3 regions of the Kribbella sp. NPDC058245 genome follow, and region 2 is predicted to be linked to each of the others. Evidence: riboswitches for the same ligand, from Rfam matches in the RefSeq annotation. Region 2 holds a riboswitch; each other region holds the start of a gene.
The links. Region 2 has a riboswitch for thiamine pyrophosphate ahead of ACFVWG_RS17555 (purine-cytosine permease family protein). Riboswitches for the same ligand answer to the same signal wherever they lie in the genome.

Region 1: linked by a shared signal. The riboswitch ahead of thiC (phosphomethylpyrimidine synthase ThiC) and the one ahead of ACFVWG_RS17555 (purine-cytosine permease family protein) in region 2 are both predicted to bind thiamine pyrophosphate.
Region 3: linked by a shared signal. The riboswitch ahead of thiS (sulfur carrier protein ThiS) and the one ahead of ACFVWG_RS17555 (purine-cytosine permease family protein) in region 2 are both predicted to bind thiamine pyrophosphate.

The regions. Positions count from the first base shown of each region.
Region 1 covers NZ_JBHVWY010000003.1:178,897-186,376, reverse strand. Annotated here, with positions in the region: gene ACFVWG_RS07430 (anion permease) at 1-828, shown strand, start outside; gene ACFVWG_RS07425 (anion permease) at 918-2,054, shown strand; gene ACFVWG_RS07420 (hypothetical protein) at 2,068-2,301, shown strand; gene ACFVWG_RS07415 (hypothetical protein) at 2,323-2,847, opposite strand; gene ACFVWG_RS07410 (lysophospholipid acyltransferase family protein) at 2,950-3,696, opposite strand; TPP riboswitch at 3,726-3,845, shown strand; gene thiC (phosphomethylpyrimidine synthase ThiC) at 3,838-5,460, shown strand; gene ACFVWG_RS07400 (alpha/beta hydrolase) at 5,439-6,422, opposite strand; gene ACFVWG_RS07395 (transposase) at 6,685-7,287, shown strand; gene ACFVWG_RS07390 (hypothetical protein) at 7,284-7,480, shown strand, end outside.
Region 2 covers NZ_JBHVWY010000006.1:522,511-529,990, forward strand. Annotated here, with positions in the region: gene ACFVWG_RS17525 (GTP pyrophosphokinase family protein) at 1-528, opposite strand, end outside; gene ACFVWG_RS17530 (class I SAM-dependent methyltransferase) at 581-1,159, shown strand; gene ACFVWG_RS17535 (ATP-binding protein) at 1,268-2,461, shown strand; gene ACFVWG_RS17540 (DUF3152 domain-containing protein) at 2,794-3,357, shown strand; gene ACFVWG_RS17545 (hypothetical protein) at 3,400-4,224, shown strand; gene ACFVWG_RS17550 (alpha/beta fold hydrolase) at 4,221-4,883, shown strand; TPP riboswitch at 4,905-5,025, shown strand; gene ACFVWG_RS17555 (purine-cytosine permease family protein) at 5,013-6,353, shown strand; gene ACFVWG_RS17560 (class I SAM-dependent methyltransferase) at 6,404-7,075, shown strand.
Region 3 covers NZ_JBHVWY010000003.1:280,169-287,648, forward strand. Annotated here, with positions in the region: gene ACFVWG_RS07865 (hypothetical protein) at 1-404, shown strand, start outside; gene ACFVWG_RS07870 (G5 domain-containing protein) at 524-1,144, shown strand; gene ACFVWG_RS07875 (DUF5937 family protein) at 1,160-2,095, shown strand; TPP riboswitch at 2,267-2,382, shown strand; gene thiS (sulfur carrier protein ThiS) at 2,372-2,602, shown strand; gene ACFVWG_RS07885 (thiazole synthase) at 2,604-3,380, shown strand; gene ACFVWG_RS07890 (RidA family protein) at 3,414-3,803, shown strand; gene ACFVWG_RS07895 (serine hydrolase) at 3,796-4,668, opposite strand; gene ACFVWG_RS07900 (LysR family transcriptional regulator) at 4,665-5,531, opposite strand; gene ACFVWG_RS07905 (MBL fold metallo-hydrolase) at 5,665-6,594, shown strand; gene ACFVWG_RS07910 (alpha/beta fold hydrolase) at 6,601-7,374, opposite strand; gene ACFVWG_RS07915 (GNAT family N-acetyltransferase) at 7,422-7,480, opposite strand, start outside.

The sequences.
Region 1 (7,480 bases), on a different contig from region 2:
GGCACGGAGGTCGCCGAGACCGTCGGCAAGGGCATCATCACGGCTCCGGCCGGCAAGCACGGCCTGGTGATCGTGATCGCCGCGCTGATCGGGGCCATCACGTGGAACCTGATCACCTGGTACTTCGGCCTGCCCAGCTCGTCGTCGCACGCGCTGATCGGCGGTCTGGTGGGCGCCGGACTGGCGTCGTCCAGCGTGGTGCTGTGGAAAGGGATCGTCGACAAGGTCGTCATCCCGATGGTGCTGTCACCGGCCATCGGCTTCGTCGGTGCGTTCCTCCTGATGGTCGCGATCCTCTGGATCTTCCGGCGCCGCAACCCCGGCAAGGTCACCCGGGGCTTCCGGCTCGCGCAGTCGCTGTCGGCCGCCGCGATGGCGCTCGGGCACGGTCTGCAGGACGCCCAGAAGACGATGGGCGTGATCTTCCTGGCGCTGCTCACCACCGGGCACGCGGACAAGGACGACGGCATCCCGCTGTGGGTGAAGTTCTCCGCCGCGACCGCGATCTCCCTGGGCACGTACTCCGGCGGCTGGCGGATCATGCGCACCTTGGGCCGTCGGATCATCCACCTCGACCCGGCCCGCGGATTCGCCTCCGAGGCGATCGCGGCCGCCGTGCTCTACGTGATGGCGATCGGCTTGCACGCCCCGGTCTCCACGACCCACACGATCACCAGCGCCGTGATGGGCGCCGGCGCCACGAAGCGCCTGTCGGCCGTCCGCTGGGGCGTCGCGAAGGGCATCGTCACTGCCTGGGTGCTGACCATTCCCGCCGCCGGCCTGGTCGCCGCCGGCGTCTACGGGGTAGTCCATCTGATCCTGGAGTGAGATCCCCGGATCGCATTCATTTCGAATTCATCCACCACCCCTACGGTCGGTCGAGTGCCACAACTCGTCCGCCGAGGGATGTGATCGGGATGGATCTGTCGTTTCTCGTCGTCGTGGTGATCGTCACCGCACTGGTGTTCGACTTCACGAACGGCTTCCACGACACCGCTAACGCGATGGCGACATCGATCGCCACCGGCGCGCTGAAACCGAAGGTCGCGGTGGGGCTGTCCGCCGTCCTGAACCTGGCCGGCGCGTTCGTCTCCACCGAAGTCGCCAAGACCATCTCGAGTGGGCTGGTCGACGATACGAAAGTCACGGTTCCGATCATCTTCGGCGGCCTGGTCGGCGCCATCTTGTGGAACCTGCTGACCTGGTACGTCGGTCTGCCGAGCTCCTCGTCGCACGCGTTGTTCGGCGGCCTGATCGGCGCGACCTGGATCGCGGCCGGCGCCGGTGCGGTCAACTTCGGCACCGTGGTGCAGAAGATCATCATCCCCGCGGTCGCCGCACCGGTCGTGGCCGGAGTGGTCGCCCTGCTGGGCACCTACCTGGCCTACAAGATCACCGCGCGGGCCCGGAAGAAGAGCGTCGACGACGGCTTCCGTGCCGGTCAGATCGCGTCCGCCTCGCTGGTCTCGCTGGCACACGGCACCGGTGACGCGCAGAAGACGATGGGCATCATCACGCTGGTCCTGATCACCTCCGGCAGCCTGGCGCAGGGCTCGCGCCCGCCGATCTGGGTGATCTTCGCCGCGGGTCTGGCGATCGCCGCCGGGACGTACCTGGGCGGCTGGCGGATCATCCGCACGATGGGCAAGGGCCTGACCGAGATCGAGTCGCCGCAGGGCTTCGCCGCGGAGACCAGCTCGACCGCAGTGCTGCTGGCCTCGTCCCACCTGGGCTTCCCGCTCTCGACCACGCAGGTCTGTTCCGGCAGCATCCTGGGTGCCGGTCTGGGCAAGCGGCTCGCAGAGGTGCGCTGGACGGTCGCCGGCCGGATGGCTCTGGCCTGGCTGTTCACCCTGCCGGCCGCAGCACTCGTCGGTGCACTGTCCGGTCGGGTGGCGAACTCTGGCAACCTCGGGGTCGCGCTCATCGCCGTACTGGCTGTGGCCGCAGGCGGTGGCATCTACCTCGCCTCGCGGCGGACGCCGGTCACCTCGACCAACGTGAACGAGTACCCGAGCACCCCGGCCGCCACCTCGGCGCCCGCGGCGGTCTGAGCGGAGGACGGGCATGCACATCAACTGGAGTGCACTCGGTGAGGTCGCCCTGGTCAGCCTGGTCTTCGGAGTGGGGCTGGCGGTGGTGTTCGCCTTCGGTGTGACCGCTATGGCGCGCCGGGCAGCAGCTATCGACGAAAAGCGGCCTGCACCGATGGTGGACACCGCAGTGGCGTCGCTGTGCTTCGCGGCGTGCCTCGCCGCGGTCTTGTACGGGCTCTACCTGATCATCCCGCAGTTTCATTAAAAGAGCGCAGCCATTAACCACTTAGCGGTTCCAGCGGCGTACTGCCTTGGCCACGTCCTTGGTACGCACGGCGTCGAGGTTCTGTTCCCAGGCTGTGAAGAGCCGGTCGCCTAGCTCGGCCGCGTCCAGACCAGCCTGGGGCCGAACGGCGACCGCCCACGTCGCAGCGGCAGCGTGACCCTGCTGGTGCAGCAGGTGATTGACGGTCGCCTGGATGCGTTGCCGGTCCTCGCCGGTCAGGCCGCGGGCAGCCCAGTCCTGCAAGATGGCTGCGTCCTCGCACGTCATCTGGGCCAGGTATGTCAGTGGACCGCGCCAGAAGCCGCGGTGGCCGATGCTGTCCAGGCTCTCCAGCGGGAACCAGCCGTTGGCGCAGCGGCGGCCGTTGACGGCGGCCTCGACCTCACGCGCGCGCTCGCCGTCCAGGTCTCGGGTGGACCAGTCGATGAAGTAAGCGCCTGCATCCGGCAGATGCTCGGCGACGTGCGGCGCCACCACCAGCGTCCCGGGTTCGAACAGTCGCAGTTCTTCCGGTGAATCGAACAAAAACCTTCCCCCGCCCAGCACAAGGCAAGCAGCACAGAAACCCCCCAGATTCCTGCCTTGTCAATAACAAGAGCCCTTCGTACCCCCATTCGCCGGTGGGGGTCAAGGCCCTGTCCGCGCCCGCCGCGCGAGCTCCTCGCGGTCCATCCGCTCCGCCTCCTCCGGCGTCGGCGCGGAGCCGCCGTACGCGGCCGGCAGCCACCAGGCGCCGGGCGGCTGCTCCGGGTAGGCGCGGATGGTGTCGTCGAGCATCTCGGCCATCGTCGAGCGCAGTACGGCGGTCGCCGCGACCGGATCGTCGTCCGCGGTGACGGTCATCGGCGTACCGACCGTGATGGCGATCGTGCGGTGCCGGGAGAAGTCCTTCGGGTGGTCCTTGGTGAGCATCCGCTGGGTACCCCACAGGATCAGCGGAATCACCGGTACGCCGGCCTCGGCCGCCATCCGGACCGTGCCGGACTTGAACTCCTTCAGCTCGAACGACCGGCTGATCGTCGCCTCCGGGAACACCCCGACCACCTCACCGGCCCGCAGATAGTCAAGAGCCTGCTCGTACGACGCCGCGCCCGCACCGCGGTCGACCGGGATGTGGTGCATGCCCCGCATCAACGGGCCGGACCAGCGGTTGCGGAACAGGACCTCCTTGGCCATGAACCGGACCAGCCGCTTGCTCGGCACAGCGCCGTACCCGCCGAGGACGAAGTCGACGTAGCTGATGTGGTTCAGCGCGATCACCGCGCCGCCGGTCCGCGGCACGTTCTCCGTCCCGGACAGCTGGAAGTTCACCTCCAGCACCTTGAACGCCGTACGGGCGAAACCGACGACAGGCGGGTACACAAAGTCGCGCATCGTAGGAGCCTACTAAGGTATTGGTGATAACTGGAGATCGCGGGAGCTCGCACCGTAGTGGGCTGAGAGGGCGGCTGGATCGATCCGGCGCCGCCGACCGCCGAACCTGTCCGGGTAATTCCGGCGTAGGGAGCACAGCAAGTGACAACTATCGGCACCGTACGACCGACTGTCACCACCGGCCCGATCTCGGGCTCCGAGAAGATCTATCGCGGCGAACTGGGAGTTCCGGCGCGTCGTGTCCACCTCACCAACGGCGAGTCCTTCGACCTGTACGACACGTCCGGGCCGTACACGGACGCGTCGGCGCAGATCGACGTACAGTCTGGTCTGCCCGCGCTGCGGCGCGAGTGGATCGCTGGGCGGACGAACCTGACCCAGCTCGCGCATGCTCGAGCCGGCACCATCACCGAGGAGATGCGGTACGTCGCGCTCCGGGAGAACATGGATCCGGAGTTCGTCCGGTCCGAGGTGGCGCGCGGTCGCGCCGTCATCCCGGTCAACCGGAACCATCCGGAGGTCGAGCCCGCGATCATCGGCAAGAAGTTCCTGGTGAAGATCAACGCGAACATCGGCAACTCCGCCGTCAGCAGCTCGATCGAGGACGAGGTCGAGAAGCTCGTCTGGGCCACCCGCTGGGGCGCGGACGCGGTGATGGACCTGTCCACCGGGAAGAACATCCACGAGACCCGCGAGTGGATCCTGCGGAACTCGCCGGTACCGATCGGGACCGTGCCGCTCTACCAGGCACTCGAGAAGGTGAAGGGTGATCCGGCTGCGCTGTCGTGGGAGGTCTACCGCGACACCGTCATCGAGCAGGCCGAGCAGGGCGTCGACTACATGACGGTGCACGCCGGCGTACTGCTGCGGTATGTGCCGCTGACCGCGCGACGGATCACCGGCATCGTCTCGCGTGGCGGCTCGATCATGGCCGCGTGGTGCCTCGCGCATCACCAGGAATCCTTCCTGTACACGCATTTCGCCGAGTTGTGCGAGATCCTGCGCGAGTACGACGTGACGTTCTCGCTCGGTGACGGGCTCCGGCCGGGCTGCATCGCGGATGCGAACGACGAAGCCCAGTTCGCCGAGCTGCGGACGCTGGGGGAGCTCACCAAGGTCGCCTGGGAGCACGACGTACAGGTGATGATCGAAGGTCCCGGACACGTGCCCATGCACAAGATCGCGGAGAACGTACGGCTCGAGGAGGAGCTGTGCGGTGAGGCGCCGTTCTACACATTGGGGCCGTTGGCAACTGATGTGGCGCCGGCCTACGACCACATCACCAGCGCGATCGGGGCAGCGCAGATCGGCTGGCTCGGTACGGCGATGCTCTGCTACGTCACGCCGAAGGAGCACCTCGGGCTGCCGGACCGCGATGACGTCAAGACCGGGGTGATCACCTACAAGATCGCTGCCCACGCGGCCGATCTGGCCAAGGGTCACCCGGGTGCGCAGGCCTGGGACGACGCGTTGTCGACGGCCCGGTTCGAGTTCCGCTGGGAGGACCAGTTCAACCTTTCTCTGGATCCCGACACCGCTCGGTCGTACCACGACCAGACGTTGCCGGCCGAGCCCGCCAAGACCGCGCACTTCTGCTCGATGTGCGGTCCGAAGTTCTGCTCGATGCGGATCACCGCCGACATCCGCAAGTACGCCGAGGAGCGCGGGCTGACGTCGACCGAAGCCATCGAGGCCGGCTTCAACGAGATGTCCGAGACCTTCAAAGCCAATGACAGCAAGGTCTATCTACCACTGGCCGACTGACGCTGCATCCAGGGTCCGACCTGAGCTGCTGAGGTGTCGAGCAGGCTGAGGTGGGTTTCTCCCGGCAGGATCGTCACGTCCGCGTGCGGTGCCTGCCGGGAGAACTCGGCCAGCTTGGTCGCATCGAACACCTCGTCGTCGGCGCCGACCCAAACACCGACCGGAACCTTGATGCTTTGCAGGTCATCTGCTGCCTGGTCGGCATTCTGGGCGAGCGCCATGTTCACCGTGTACCGGTTCACCATCCCGGATTCCCGCAGCTCGGCTGTGGTGTAAGCGAAACCGAGCGCCTTCGTATGACCGTCGATCCGGCCGCCGGTGACGGCATTGGCGATGAAGATCCGGGTGCAGATGGTCGCGAAGTTGCTGCCCCGATCGACTTTCTCGGTGTCGGAATGCAGTCCGTAGTCCGGAGCGAGGAAGACGTACCCGGCGATCGGGTCGGGGAACCGGTTCAGGCTGTTGAGGATCAATCCGGCCCCGGCCGAATGTCCGCCGGCGAATTCCGGGAGCCCCGGCCAGCGGTCGTGGACGAAACCGATCACGTCGGCCGTGTCCTGCCAGACCTGTTGTGGGGAAGGCGCATCGCCACGTGGACCACCGGAGGCGCCGTGGCCGCGGATATCCACCAGGTACGTCGCGACGCCGTACCGGACGAGTTGCCGGGCCAGCGGCAGATAGCCGGCTCGGCTGTTCGCGCCGGAGCCGTGGAAGAAGACAAGCGTCGAGGTCGGATGGGCCGGGAGCTCGGCGTAGTACGCGAGCTGCACGCCGTCCGAAGCGGTCACCGCGCCACTCGGTGTGGCCGGCAGCGTGCCGACTCCGTCGGAGATCAAACCAGGGGCCGGTGGGGTCGGGAACGAGCACGGGACGGTCGCCGCGGCGACGCCCGCGCCGAGTAGTGCGGCCAGAAGGGCCAGAACCGCCACCAGGATGATTTTCCGCCGGGTTCGTATCGCCACCTTGGCACCGTAGGCCGAGGGGGCCCGGTACGGCGGTTTCTGGGCCTTTGGGGCAGGAAAAGTGAGCTTTTCGGCCTTACGCGGAGTGAAATCGGTGGGTGCGTCGAGATGCGGAAGTGCCCCGATTGAGCGGAGAATTGGGGAATCGGCTGCCTTGCGGGGTGATTACGGGGAGTGATCGGGTGAACCGATTCAGGTTTTTGCCTTCACTCAGCGTGAATAAGACTGTAGCCTTAACCCGTTGGCAAGGAGGTGCAGGGCAGTGGTCTTCGTTCTCACGGTAGATCAGCGCGGCAGCCGAATCAGCGGTGATCTCGTACCCGAGCTACTGAAAAATCTGAATCGCCGGCCCCGGCAGCCCGGCCTGCTCCGCAAGTTCGAGCGGACCGCGGGCGACGAAGTCCAAGGGATCCTGTCGGAGGCCACGGCAACGATCGACCTGATCGTCGACCTGATCCGCCGGGACCACTGGTACGTCGGCCTCGGGATCGGCGACGTCTTCGATCCCCTGCCGCGCAGTACGCGAGCCGGTAACGGTGACGCGTTCGTGCACGCCCGGGATGCGGTGACGAAGGCGAAGGCCAGCCCGCACCACGTCAACGTGTGCGGGTCGGACGCGCTGCTGGCCGATCAGGTGGAGACTGTGCTCTGGTTGCTGGCGTCGGTGTTGCGACGGCGCAGCGACCGCGGGTGGGCTGTTGCCGACCTGCTGGCAGAGGGACTGACACGACGGGAGATCGGCGTGAAACTGGGGATCAGCCAATCTGCGGTAACCCAACGGGCTCAGGCGGCCGGAGTGGTCGAGGAGCAGCGTGGACGGTTGCTGGCGTCCGAATTGCTCGGCCGCGTCGAGGTCGCTGCGTGACGGCACTTGTCCTGGCGCTCACCGGAGCCGGGCTGATCCTCGCCGTACTGGCGTGGGTGCCCAAGGCTGGTGCGACGCTGGAGATCGTGCTCAGCGGCCTGATGCTGGCCTGTCTGATCGCTGCTGGTCTGGTGCTGCTCTACGGGCACGGTGTGGTCGGCTGGGACGAGCGTTGGTGGAATGTGCTGCTCCT
Region 2 (7,480 bases):
CCGGATGTCGTGCTCGAACTCGGCCCAGGCGTGCTGAACCGCGGTCCGGACCTGGATCTCCATGGTCAGGTTCTTCAGTACGGCGAACTCCGGCTGCTCGCGCCGATGCGCGTTCAGCCGGACCAGGAAGTGCTTGCTGGCATAGCCGAACACGCCCTGCGCGCGGGTATGCGCGCCCATGTCGGTGTGCTCGACGATCTCGAACTCCTCCTCGATCACCTCGCACACACGGTCCACGGCCTCGACCAGGAAGGTGATGACGCGGGCCGCGACCAGATCGGTGATCTGCTCCAGCGGCTCGTCGTACTTGGGCCGGTTCGGATCGTCCGGATGCGGTTTGGCGGCCTTGGCCAGGAACGACTCAGGGTCCTTGGCCCGGGCGGTCGCGGTGAGGTAGTTGATGCCCTCTTCCTCACCGATCAGCTCGTTGATCAGCGCCTCGAGCTTGCGGGCACCGCCGACGTACTGCTGGTGCACCCGCTCGTACAACGCCGCGGCCTGCTCAGCCCACTCCACCCGCCCGACCATGCCCGCACCATAGTGCTCTTGACGCGTCACTGACACCTGCGAAACTCGCCCGATGCCGGACTTCAGCGACTGGACGCCGTACGTGGCCCACACCACCGGGGCGGCGCCACGTCCTTTCTATCTGCGGACGGTCGAGTTGGTGGAGCGTGTGGGGACCGCAGTGGACCTCGGGTGTGGGGCAGGTAATGAGGTGCTCGATCTGCTGCAGCGTGGGTGGCAGGTGCACGCTGTCGACTCCAGTACGGCGGCGCTGGCGGAGGTGGAGCGTCGTACGGCCGGACTCCCCGGGCTGACGCTGGAGCACAGCGAACTGTGGTCTGCTGAGCCTCCGGCGGCGGACTACGTGTACGCGGGGTTCAGTCTGTTCTTTGCGCCGCCGGAGCGGTTCGCGAAGGTGTGGGCGGTGGTGACGCGGGCTGTGCGGCCGGGTGGGTTGTTTGCCGGTCAGCTGCTCGGGCCGCGGGACTCCTGGGCCTCTGAGCCTGGCTTGACTGTGCACAGTGAGGCGGAGGTTCGGGAGTTGCTGACCGGATGGGACGTGCTGCAGCTGAAGTCGGTGGAGCTGGATGGGCGGGCTATGAGTGGTCCGAAGCACTGGCACCGGTTCGACATCGTTGCTAGACGCCTCTAGTGGAATCTAGTTCTGATGCTAGAAAGCTGTAGACACTGCTCGCGACACGCTCTGGTTGTTGATTGGTCAATCTACGGAAAACGCTAGACGGCCTCATACAGTGACAGCATGGATCCGATTCGGAATCCCTATGCGCCCGGCGCCGGTCAGCGCCCGCCTGAGCTGGCCGGTCGCGACACCGAGGTGCGGCAGTTCGAGGTAGTGCTCGAACGGGTCGCCGCAGGCAGGCCCGAGCGGAGTCTGGTTCTGAGCGGACTCCGTGGAGTGGGCAAGACCGTTCTGCTCAACACGTTGCGCAGTCAGGCGATCAAGCGCGCCTGGGGTACCGGGAAGATCGAGGCCCGTCCTGATCAGAGCATCCGGTTGCCGATCGCTCAGGCGCTGCACACGGCCATGCGGGAGCTGGGACACCGGCACCGGGACGACGAGCGCGTCGACCAGTTCAGCGCCGTACTGAAGGCTTTTGCGCTGCGGACCGACGTGAACGACCGGAAGGGTATTCGCTGGCACCCGCCGGTTGACGTGGCCGCTGCGAAGGGTCGCGCCGACTCCGGTGATCTGGAGATGGACCTGATCGAGCTGTTCACCGATGCGGCTGATCTGGCCGGTGATCTGTCCGTTGGGGTCGGACTGTTCATCGACGAGATGCAGGACATCAGTGCGGACGACCTGTCGGCGCTGTGCGCGGCTTGTCACGAGATCTCGCAGCAGAGTGCGCCGATGGTGGTTGTCGGCGCCGGTCTGCCGCACCTGCCCGCCGTACTGTCCGCTAGTAAGTCCTACTCCGAGCGGCTGTTCCGCTACGTCCGGGTGGACCGGCTGGCGCGTGAGGCGTGTGACCGCGCTCTGATGATCCCTGCGGAGAGTGAAGGCGTTCAGTACGACCCTGAGGCGCTGGACGAGCTCTACGCCCAGACCGACGGCTACCCGTACTTCGTCCAAGCCTTCGCCCACGCCACCTGGGACCACGCACCCACCTCCCCCATCACCATCAAAGACGTAGCCGTAGCCGGCCCCGAAGCCTCCGCCGAACTAACGGTCGGCTTCTTCGGCTCCCGCTACGAACGCGCCACCCCCGCCGAACGCGAGTACATGCGAGCAATGGCCGAACTAGGCATAGCCGCCGACGACGGCTCAGTGCCAACGGCCGAAGTAGCCACCACGCTCAACCGCAAACCCCAGTCCCTCTCCCCAGCCCGAGACGGCCTGATCAAGAAAGGCCTCGTCTTCTCCGCCGAACGCGGCACCGTAGCCTTCACCGTCCCCCACTTCGGTAAGTTCCTCCGCACCCGTACGGCGTAACCCCCTCGGCTGCCCTTTTGTGCACAGCCGGTCAGTCTGTAGGGTGAATCGGCATGACCACCGGGCGGACTGGCCAGCGTGCTGGGGTGTCTGCGCGCGGGCGGCACAGCCGACGGCGGTCTTATCGGGTGCAGTGGTTTTCGGTGACTGCGTTGGCGGTGCTGGGGACTGTGATGGTGGTGCATCCGGATGTGACGGGGCGGCGGAGTCTGGCTGCTGAGGTTGTTGCCGGGGCAAGCACTCCGGTTGCGCTGGCGGCCCCGACAACTGTGCCGACACCCGTGCCTACGCCTTCTACGCATTTGACGACTCCGTTGCGGCCGGCACCTACGTTGACTCGGCAACCGAAGGGCGCGAAGCCGAATGTGACGGTGTCGAGCGGCAAGCTGAGTGTGGTGCCGGGGTCGAACAAGGCCAACGGCGTGCGGGACAAGCTGACGTATCGGGTTGAGATCGAGCAGGGTGTGTCGGTGAACCCGGCGGCGGTGGCGGAGGCGATTCACAAGACGCTGACCGATCCGCGCGGGTGGCAGGCGGTGCATCCGGTGAGCTTCGAGCGGACTGACTCCGATGACGTGGATCTGCGGATCATCGTGGCCACGCCGACGCTGACCGACAAGCTGTGTCTGCCGCTCGACACCGGTGGTGAGGTGTCGTGCCGGGTCGAGGACCGGGTCGTGCTGAACGCGAAGCGGTGGATGTACGCGGTACCGGCGTACGGCGGGGATGTCGCGCTCTACCGGAGCTATCTGGTGAACCATGAGGTCGGGCACGCGCTTGGGCATGGGCACTCGACCTGTGCGAAGGCGAAGACGCCGGCGCCGGTGATGATGCAGCAGACGAAAGGCCTCGGTGGCTGTCGTCCGAACGCATGGCCGACGATCAAGGCCACCTGACCAGCTCCCGTGAGAAGCTGAGTCCCGAGGGAGGGAGCAGCGATGTCGTCACAGGATTTCCCGACGTACGGGCGTGATCCGGAGCCTGAGCAGCAGCCGGACAACGCACAGCACGGCGAGGAGCAGCACTTCGCTCCGCCCACGCCGTACGGCGGTGGCACGTATGCCGGCGGCGGTCAGCCGCTACCGCCTGCCCCCTACGCGCCGTCGCAGCCCTACGGCTCCCAGCCAGGCCAGTACGGCGGTCCGCCTACCGACCCGGCGCAGCCACCGAGCTACCGGCCCGGACACCCGTACGGCGCTCCCGTGGACGCGCACCCGGAGCACTTCCCGACGTACGGGCGCAAGGAGCCTTTCGCCGACCGGGACCCGCGGGCGGCCAAGGTGGTCCTGCTGGCCACGCTGATCGCGGCGATCTACGGCCTGATGGTGATCTCGATCCAGCGGGTCTCGATCCGGGAGATCACCCAGGCACCGGGCTCACCGCTCAACCACCCACTGCGCACCGACGTCATCGACGCGCTCGGTCAGCTGCTGATCGTTCTAGTAGGTGTGGCGGCCCTGGCCCTGTGGGCGCGTGACGTGCTGGGTCGTCGCAAGATCAATCGCCAGCCAGAGCTGTCCGAGATCATCGGCGGCGCAGTGGTCGCCGTCTCGCTCGTCCCACTGCTCATCTGGCTGATCATGGTGCTGACGACCGGTCTGGGCTCCGTCGACGCCACTCTGGACCGGCTGCCGACCGCGTACGCCTGGGGTGGATTCGGACTGCTGCTCCTCGCAGTCGGCCTCTTCCTCGGCTACCGCGAGCTCAAGCCGGACTACGACACCGTGGTCCGGTCCGCGCCCGGCCGTCCACCCTGGGAGTGAGCACCCCCGTCGTACTCGTCCCAGGCCTCGGCCTGGGCATCGAGTCGTACGCACCGACCGTCGAGCATCTCTCCCTGCCCTACAACGTGGTGACACTGCCCGGGTACGGCGAACCTGCGGGCGAGCGTGAGGACCTGCACCCCGAGGCGCTCGCAGCGATCCTGGAGCGGAAGATACGCGAGCGTTCCGTGCTCGTCGGGCACTCCGCCGGTGCCCAGATCGCAGTGGAGCTGGCCGTCGCGCACCCCGAGTTGGTGCACGCACTGGTGCTCATCGCTCCGAGCGGTGACACGAAGGCCTCCAGTTGGCTGGACCTAGGCATGCGCTGGCTGGAGTCCGCCGCCCCGGAGTCGCCAAAGCTCATCCCGGTCCTCGCCCCGCAGTACGCGCGGACAGGGATGCCGACGATCGCCCGGGCCGCGGCCGCCTGCCGGAAGCACGACCTGGCCGCCGTGATCACCCGCGTCAAGGCGCCAGTGGTGATCATCCGCTCGCAGCACGACCACCTGTCGTCAGCCGACTTCGCGCGCAGGCTGGCCGAGCTGACCCACGGGGAGGCGCGCACGCTCTCCACCGGGTCGCACATGCCGGTGCTGACCAACGGCCCGGAGGTGGCTGCGCTCATCCACCGAGCAGCCGCCGCGCGGCCAACCGGCTGACGCAGTATCGTTGACGCGGTAGCAAACCTCTGCGGGAGCTCGCGCCGAATGCGGGCTGAGAGGGCGACGAGACAATCCGGGTCGCCGACCGCCTGAACCTGACCGGGTAATGCCGGCGTAGGGATCGCGATGACTGACACTGCAGTTCGTCCTGCCAGCAGCACTGAGGCACCGCTCGTCCTCACCACGGATGCGCCGAGGACCCTCGGGTTCCTCGATCAGTTCACCCTCTGGGGGAACTTCGGCATCTCCCTGTTCGGCCCGGTCACCGGCGCGCTGGTCGCGGCGTACACGGGTTCGTTGTGGCAGGGCCTGCTGGCCGTGGTCGTCGGATGCGGGATGGGTGCGCTGGTGCTCGGCGGCGCGGCCGTCTTCGGCTCGCAGACCGGAGCACCGGCGATGACCGCGCTGCGAGGCATCTTCGGCCGTCGCGGGTCGATGGCCCCGACCGTGCTGAACATCGCGCAGAACATCGGCTGGGCCACGATGGAGATCATCGTGATCGCGCAGGCCGCGGTCGCGGTGACGAGTGAACGCTGGCGCTGGCTGTTCGTCGTACTGGCCGGAATCATCGCCACCACGATGGCGGTTCGGCCACTGGGCAGCGTGAAAGTCCTGCGCAAGTTCATGGTCTGGCTGGTTTTGATTGCCTCGATCTACCTCTTTGTTCAGGTGCTGAGCAAGCCGGTCCACGGTCTCCCGCAGGACGGTGTGTTCGGGTTCTGGCCGGCCGTCGACCTGGCCGCCGCGGGCGTCGTCTCGTTCGCTCCGCTGGCCGCGGACTACACGCGGCACTCGAAGACCAACAAGGCCGCGTTCGGAGGTTCCGCGCTCGGCTACGGCCTGGCCGCGATCCTGTACTACGCCTTGGGCGTCTTCGCGGTGGCGACGCTTCAGACCGACAGCGAAGGCGTGATCACCGCGCTCGTGACATTGCCGGCCGGCGCGATCGCGCTGTTCGTGCTGCTGGTCGACGAGGTCGACGAGGCCTATGCGAACGTCTACTCGACCACGATGGCCGCGCACAACCTGATCGGTCACGTCGACCGCCGCTGGATCTCGGTCGCGATCGGCGTCCTCGCCACCGGCCTCGCGCTGTTGGTTGACCTGGGCAACTACACGCAGTTCCTCTACCTGATCGGCTCGGTCTTCATCCCGCTGTTCGCGGTCGCGATCGCCGACTTCTTCCTGGTGAGCAAGATGAACTGGGACGTCTCCGGTACGGCGAAGTTCCGCTGGCCGCCCGCGGTCGCGTGGCTGATCGGCTTCGTCGCCTACCAGCTGGTGAATCCGGGCACGGTCGCCGGATGGTCGCCGTTCTGGCTCGATGTCCAAGGCAAGCTCTTCGGCGGACACGCCGTACCTGGCTGGCTGGGTGCCACCTACACCAGCATCATCGTCTCCATGGCGGCCGCGGTCGTGCTCGGCAAGCTGCGTACGCCGGCAAAATCGGTCGCGGCCGGATCGTGACCCGCGTACCGGTGGACAACTGACCTGCGGCACGCGGGATACTTGCGCCCATGCTCAACTCCGCACTGCGCAGCCGGGCCGAGTACGCCGAACTCGGCGTCGACGGTCTGTCCGCGCGGACCTCGCCCGAGCGGGACGCAGACATCGTCAAGGCCGTCGAAGAACTCCTGGAGGGCCGCGAAACGGTCCTTGACCTGTGCTGTGGTTACGGCCGGATCAGCCTCCCGCTGGCGCGGGCCGGGAAGACCGTGCGCGGCCTCGACATCTCGCCGAACCTGATCGAGGCCGGCCGCGCCCAGGCGGTCGAGGAGGAGCTGGCGATCGACTGGGCGATCGGGTCGATGACCGATCTGCCGTATGCGTGGGACTCGTTCGACGCGGTGATCTGCCTGTGGACCGCGTTCCACGAGTTGTTCGCCGAGGACGAGCAGATCTCGACGATCTGCGAGATCTCCCGGGTGCTGAAGCCGGGCGGGATCGCGGTCATCGAGGGCCCGGCCTGGGGACCGGCCAAGGCCGGCGAGATCGCACTGGGCATGCGCCAAGGGCCCGAGCACCGGATCGTCACCACCGAGCACGCCGACGGGCTGAGCAGCGTGCACTACATCCACGACGAGATCAGCTACGGCCGGCTCTGCGCCGCCGCGGGGATCGACAACTACAAGGTCTACAAGCGCGAGTGGGGCGGCCGCCGCCGCTTGATCCTCGAGATCCACGCCTGACCACCGCGCCAACGCCTGACCACCGCGCCAACGTCCGAAGGATCGACGGACGTGGTCGGCGTGTCTTCGGACGTTGTGAGGGTTCTACTGGACCTCGGCACCTGGTGGGTTATCCGTTCAAGTCGACGGTTCTCTGGTCAAAAAACGAGGGGAGAACCGGCAACTTGAGAGGAGATCCCCTCAAATTGCCGCGCAGCAAACCGCCGTACTGGGGACATGAGCTGGGGACCTCGGACACCTGATCACGTGTGCCGGCTCCCGATGAGGTGTACGCGGTCGTAGCAGGGGTCCGCTGGCTGAGACTGGGGTGAGGGGACGGGACCGGTCTCGACCCCGAAAGAATAGGAGCAGATCCCCACTCCACATTGGGGACCTGCTCCCTGTTTGCATTAACTGTAAAACGCG
Region 3 (7,480 bases), on a different contig from region 2:
TCGCGGCGGGGGTGTTGGGGTTCTTCGGGTTCTGGTCGGTTCAGGCGCTGCGGAAGGCGTTGGCGCCGGAGGCGGCCGAGGTGGGGGTGGCGCAGACTACGGCGGCGCTGATCGGGGTGCTGACGGTTGCGTCGGTGGTGGTGATCGTGGCGGTGGTGCGGGCTGCGGTGGAGGCTGCGCGGGCTGCTGTGGAGTCGCTGGAGAGTGTTGGGGCGCGGTCGCATCCGTCGGCGGTGTTGTTGCGGGAGGTTCGGCCGGCTGAGGAGCGGTTGTTCGGGGTGTTTCGGCAGCAGGTGCCGGAGCCGGCGATCAGTGCTGGGCCGTTGATCGTGGTGGGGAGTGTGGGGCTGGTGGCGGGGATTGTGTTCGCGGCGCTGGCCGGGGTTGGGGCTACGGCCGGGTAACGAGCGGTGAGGTCTGGTCGTGGGCTCACTCTGAGTGATATGCAGGGGGCTCGCCCTGGGTGGTCCGGGCGCTGACAATCCTGCCGCGGGGGGAACCGACGGCGGGTTTGGGGGGAACTGTGTTACGCACTGCCTTTGTTGCTGTCGCTGTGCTCGTCGCCGGAGCTGGATGCGGTACGGCGGACTCCACCGAACCGGTCGCCGTCGCCGGCCGGGTGATCACACAGACGGTCACCGCGCCGACGAGCGAGCCACCGGCCGCATCACCAACGCCAGAACCAACTCCGACGGAAACACCGAAGCCGAAGGTCGCCGTACCGGTGACGACCACGAAGTCCGTCGTGGAGACCAGCGTGATCCCGTTCAAGAAGAAGACCGTCACGGACAGCGAGTTGCCGAAGGGCGAACGCACGATCCGTACGACGGGAGTCAACGGCACCCGGAAGTCGACGTACCGCATCACGTATGTCGACGGGAAGCAGACGGCGAAGACGCTCGTCCGCCAAGAGGTCACCAAGGAGCCACGGTCCCAGATCACGGCCGTCGGCACCAAGGTCGAGGAGGCGGAGGACAGCGGCGGTTGCGACCCGAACTACAGCGGCTGCGTACCGATCGCGAGCGACGTCGACTGCTCCGGTGGGAGCGGCAACGGACCCGAGTACGTCGATGGTCCGGTGACGGTGACTGGGTCCGACATCTACCGCCTGGACGCCGACCACGACGGGATCGGTTGCGAGTAGAGATCTAATGAGGGTGTGCTGACCTACGAACTGACGTCCAGGGACCTGGAGGAGGTCCGGTTCGCGCTGTCGCCTGCAGCGGAGACTGTGCTGAGTCTGCGGGCGCTGCGGGACCCCGGTCGGTTTCCGTTACAACTGCCGTGGGTTCGCGCGGTCCAACCGCTCCTGACCGACCTGGACTGGACGGTCCTCGGCAGCCTGGTCAACGACACCATGGGCAGCCCCGACTTCCTCACGCCGCGGCCGACCTCGCCGCTCACCCAGTTCGCCGATGAGCTCCAACTCATAGCCGCGGTCGATCAAGAGACGTTCGAAAGGCAGCTCGCAGCAGTGAACGGCGAGCTGCCCGCAGGGCTGACACCAACGAAGGTCACCCGAGCGCTCGACGATTACTGGCGGACGGTCATGGCGCCGTACTGGAACCGGATGCGGACGATCCTGTCCGCCGACATCACCTACCGCGGCCACGTCCTCACCCAACAAGGCACGGGCGCGATGCTCAACGAGCTCGGCCCCGCGATCTCTTATAGCCAAGGGCTTTTGAAGGTCGACAAGGTGAGTGCCAACAGCCGTTCAGAGAAGGTCGACGGTCGCGGGCTCGTCCTCCAGCCGACCCTGTTCGGCCCGCATGCCGTCATCCCGTACGACCCCGGCGCCGAGCCGTTCCTCGGCTACCCACCGCGCGGCCAGGCCAACCTCTGGACGGTCGTCGAGCCGCCCACGCCACAAGACCTTGCCCAACTCATCGGTACGGCGCGCGCCCGCATCCTGCAGCTCCTCACCCACCCGCGCACCACCACCGACGTCGCCGCCGAGCTCCAAGTCACCCCGTCAGCGGTCAGTCAGCACCTCCAGCTGCTCCGCCGTACCGGCTTGGTCGAACCGCAGCGAGCCGGCAAGCAGGTGCTCTACCGACCGACAGAGTTGGCCACATTGCTGACGGGGAACTAGCGTCCCGGAAACGATCTAGGTCGAGCGATATCGGTGTCCAGGTGCGTGCATCGTGGTGCTTGAGGCGCGTCCTCGATGCGGTGTTCATCGTGGGCGTGACTCAAGTGCCGCGAGGTGCGTGCCTGGGCGCCGATAGTGCCGAGCTAGATTGTTTGCGGGACGCTAGAGTCGAAAGCAGACCGCGGGAGCTCGCACCGGAGTGGGCTGAGAGGGCGACAGAGAGGGCGTCGCCGACCGCTGAACCTGAATCGGGTAATTCCGACGGAGGGAGGACGCATGACGCAGTACGACGAGTTGCCGGCTGAGCACGCTGTGTGGGTGAACGGTACGGCGACCACCAGCGGACCGGGGATGTCGGTCGCGGAGCTGGTCCGGGAGATGTCGGATCGGCAGACCGGGATCGCGGTCGCGGTGAACCAGAGTGTGCTGACCCGCGACGAGTGGGCCGCCACGATCCTGACGGCAGGTGACCGGGTCGAGATCGTCGGCGCGGTCCAGGGAGGCTGAGATGGACGACCCCTTCGAGCTGGGCGGCCGCACGTATTCCTCGCGGCTGATCATGGGTACCGGCGGTTCGGCCAACCTGGAAGTGATGGAAGAGGCATTGATTGCCTCCGGCACCCAGTTGACCACCGTCGCGATGCGCCGGCTGGGTACCGGGCATGAGGGTTCGGTGCTTGATGTGCTGAAGCGGCACGGCATCGAGATCTTGCCGAACACGGCCGGTTGTCACACCGCGGCCGAGGCTGTGCTGACCGCGCGGCTGGCCCGTGAGGCCCTCGGGACCGACCTGATCAAGGTCGAGGTCGTTGCCGACGACCACCTGTTACTCCCCGATCCGTTCGAGTTACTGGACGCCGTGGAGACCTTGGTCGCCGACGGCTTCATCGTGCTCCCCTACACCAACGACGACCCGATCCTGGCCCGCCGCCTCGAGCAGGCCGGTTGCGCCGCAGTGATGCCGTTGGCTGCGCCGATCGGCTCCGCCCTCGGCATCCGCAACCCGCACAACATCGCGCTGATCGCCGAGGCGGCGAACGTCCCGGTCATCGTCGACGCCGGCCTCGGTACGGCGAGCGACGCCGCGCTGGCGATGGAACTCGGCTGCGCCGCAGTCATGTTGGCAACCCCGGTCACCCGCGCCGAGAAACCAGCCCTGATGGCCGCCGCCATGCGCGACGCCGTCACCGCCGGCCGCAACGCCCGGCTAGCCGGTCGAGTCCCCCGCCGCTGGCACTCCGCTTTGGCCTCATCGCCGACAACCGGATTGCCCACTTCGGGGTAGTCTCCATGGGCGGACTCGGATGATGGAGGGTCGATGAGCAAGCTCGAATACCCGCAACCCGAAGGCGTTGCCCCAGGCAACGGTTATAGCCATGTGGTGACGGGGGCCGGGCAGTGGGTGGCGATCGCTGGGCAGGTCGCACTCGATGCGGACGGCAACCTTGTCGGTGAAGGCGATTTCGAGGCACAGACGCGGCAGGTGTTCGCCAACCTGGATGCTGCGCTGAAGGCCGCGGGTGCCACCTGGGCGGATGTTGTGAAGCTCAATCTGTTCCTGACCGACATCACCGGACTGCCGGCGATTCGCCAGGTCCGCGATCAGTACGTCGACACCGCCAACCCGCCGGCGAGCACCGCCGTACAGGTTGTTGGGCTGTTCCGTCCTGAGGCATTGGTCGAGATCGAGGCGTACGCCGTTATCTGAGCTCGTTGACCGCGTATTGGGCGGCGAGCCCGATGGCGGCGTCGGCGCGCGGCTGGCGGGAGTCGACGCGGGCGGTGAGGGTGAAGATGGCGACGGCGTAGGCGTCGCCGGCCGGGAGGGTGACGACGCCGACCTCGTGGCGGAGGGCGCCGAAGCTACCGGTCTTGCCGGCGACGCGGATACCGTCGTGCGGGAAGCCGGAGGCCAAGCGGTGCTGGAAGATCTGTCGATGCATCGTGGCCTTCACGAAGTCGGTCTGGGCGGCGGAGAGCAGTTCACCCGCCCAGAGCCGACTGAGCAACAACGTCATGTCGCGCGGTGTGCTTGCTGATGCGTTGGCCGCTTCGTAGACGCCGTCCGGCGTGGTCCGGTTGTTGTCCGCCAGTACGGCGAGGGCCGCGTCCGGATCGTCCAGTCCGGTACGGCGTTGCAGGTCGCGAAGGTTGTCCGCGGTCCCCCGTCGTACCGAGGTCCGTTGCAGGCCAAAGGATTCCAGCAACTCGGCGAGTCGCTCGAGACCGATGACGGTGAGCAACGCATCGGCGGCGGCGTTGTCGGAGACGGTCATCATCATGACGGCCAGATCGCGGAGCGACATCGTGACGGGATCGGCGAGCACGGAGAGGCCGGTCGGTCCAGGTGTTCTCGTTGCCGGCTCCAGGGTCAACTGCTGACGAGGGTCGAGCTCGCCCTCGTCGACGAGTCGGCAGAAGCCGGCAAACAACGGAAGCTTGTAGACAGACGCCATCGGTACGACGGCATCGGCGTCGAGGGAGACTGTCGACTCCGGCGCATCAAGGGCGACCGCGTGCAGCCAGCCGCGGACGCCGGCGTCCTCGAAGACCGCGCGAATCCGGGCGTTCACGGCGTCACCAACGCCTCGGTCAACTGCGTGGCATCCAACGCGAACGGCGACCGCGCCGTAGACCACACCAAGCGCAGCCGCACGGGCAGCGGATCACCAGCCAACCGCACGCGATCGACGCCAGGAGCAGTCAACGACGGATCCGCAGTGACCACGATCGCCTGCCCAGCCGCAGCCATCGCGAGCCCGGCGCGCTCATCCGTCACGACTACGGTCCCGCCGTCCGGGCGATGCAGCGCGAGCGTGTCCAGGAACAGATCCCGAGCCGCGGGCGCCTCCGTGCGTGGCCGCACGGCAACAGGCAACCCCCGCAATTGCTTCAACTCCACAACGGCATCACGGACCAGGCCCGAGGGGACGAGTGCCCAGGTCGGCAGCAACTGCACTGGGCCGGCTTCCAACCCGTCAAGAACAGTTGGGTGCTGTACGACGGCCACCGTCAACCGGCCCGCCGACACCTGACCGACGAGTGAGCTGGTCGGCGCGGTCACGACCGTCACCCGGCTACCCGGGACCGCAGCACCACACGCGGCCGCAACCGCGGCACCAGCCGCTGGCGGGACCTCAGGCGCGAGGCCGAGGCGGATCTCCGGCCCCTCCGGATCGCGGGCGACCGCCGCCTGGTGGAGTTCCTCGATCGAGGTCAAAGCTTTCCGCGCGAACGGCAACAACGCCGTACCGGCCGGGGTGAGCTCGACTCCACCCGAGCCGCGCTCGAACAGCTTCGCGCCGACCAGCGCCTCCAGCCGGCGCAGGCCCTGCGATAGCGGCGGCTGGGTGATCCCGACGACCCGCGCCGCGTCGCCGAAGTGCTGCTCCTCGGCGAGCGCGATAAAGATCTGCAGATGCCGCTCAGTCAGCATGACCGCGCTGACCTGCAGTGATATCCCCAGACACTCGCCTCATGCCTGAAAGCATATTCGACACACTCCAACCGGCTCGCCTTGACTGACACGCGACGGAACGACGGATCGGCGTGAGGAGAACGCAGTGAAGATGACGCGACGAGGGATGCTGGCCGGCGCAGCCGCGGTTGGGGCAGCAGGGGTCATCGGCGGACCGGCCGCCGCGCAGATGACCAGCAAGCAGATGACCGGCAAGCCGCAAACCACGAGGACGCCGGTGGAGTTCACCTGGTTCGGCAATCACGCCTGGCAGATCCGCAGCGGCGAGCACACCGTCCTGACCGACCCGTGGCTGACCCGCTTCCACACCGGCACCTTCACGCCGGAAGGCGCGGACCCGCAGACCAAGCTGGTCATCGACAAGGCAGTCGTCGACAGGCACATCAGCAAGGCCGACGCGATCCTGGTTCACCACGCGCACTACGACCACATGACCGACGTACCGTATGTCGCCGCCAAGACGCAGGCGACCGTCCTCGGCACCCAGACCCACGTCAACCTGCTCAAGGCGATGCGCACTCAGGCCGACCTGCTGTCCCCGGTCCGCGGCGGCGAGTACCTGGTCTTCGACGGGTTCACCATCGAGGTCTATCCGTCCCTGCACTCCTGCAGCGGCAAGCGCCACACGTACGCGTTCCCCGGCTACCACCAGGACGCCGTACCGCCGCGGCCGCGCGTCATCGAGGACCTGGTCGAGGGCGGCACGCTCGCCTACGTGATCACGATCGGCGGCCTGCGCATCCTCAGCCTCAGTACGGCGAACTTCGACCCGAACGCGCTGCGCGACCTCCAGGTCGACGTCGTGATGATCGCCCCCGGCGGCGAACCCGGTGTCACCGACCGCCTCTTCCAAACCATCAAGCCACCCACCACGGCGCTCGCCACCCACTGGGACGACTTCGACAAGCCGCTCACCGAGCCCGGCGTCGCCTGGGCCGACCTGACCCCACTCCGCACGTCAGCCGAAAAGTCCGGGGCCAAGTTCGTCATCGTCGACCACCTGCAGAAGCTCACTCTCTAGGGAGGCTCACTCTCTAGGGAGGAAGGCGTCCAATGCAGCCGCGATCAGCTCAGGCCGTTCCAGAGTCTGCAGATGCGGTACGCCGGGCAGTTCAATGAACTGCCCCTGGGGAATCCCGTCCGCGAGCGACCGCAACAGGTCCGCCGTACCGGGGAGGTCCGCACCGCCCGCGACGACCAAGGCCGGTGCGGTGAAGGACGCGAGTTTCCCTTGTACATCAAGCGTTTTCATCGCCCGCCATGCTGCCGCCCAGGCCGCCGGCTCCATCGCCCGGACCCCTTCACGGGCGAACCGGACTCCCTCGGTCTGGGCGGCTATGGCCTCCGGCGTGAACCAGCGCTCGATCGACTCCTCGACCTGAGCCTCCATCCCACCGGCCTCGGCAGCCGCCGCCCGGTGCTCGAAGACGTCGGGGAAGGGACGGTCGGTGGTCGCCAACAAGGCCAGCGACGCGAACCGCTCCGGCGCCTCGACGGCCGCCGTCTGCGCGATCCCACCGCCGTACGACAGCCCGACGATGTGCGCAGCGTCCAGCTCCAACGCATCCAGTACGGCGAACAGGTCGTGCGCCAAGTCGGTCAGCCGCTCCGGGTGCGGTGCACCGGCCGCCTCGCCGTGACCGCGCAGGTCGTACGCGAAAACCCGACGGCCCTTGGCCAATTGATCGAGGACCAGCTCCCACATGCGCTTGTCGGAGCCGAGCGAATGCAGGAGCACGACCGGCGGCCCGCTGGTTCCGCGCTGGAGAAGACCGGTCTGGTGATCGTCGAGTGTCAGCACAGTGACCAGTCTTCCCGCGCGAGGGTTCAGACCCCGGTGATGTCTGCTCAGGGCAGAGGACGGATCCGGTAGTGGTAGCGCGAGACGGTGCTGAAGCCGAAACGGT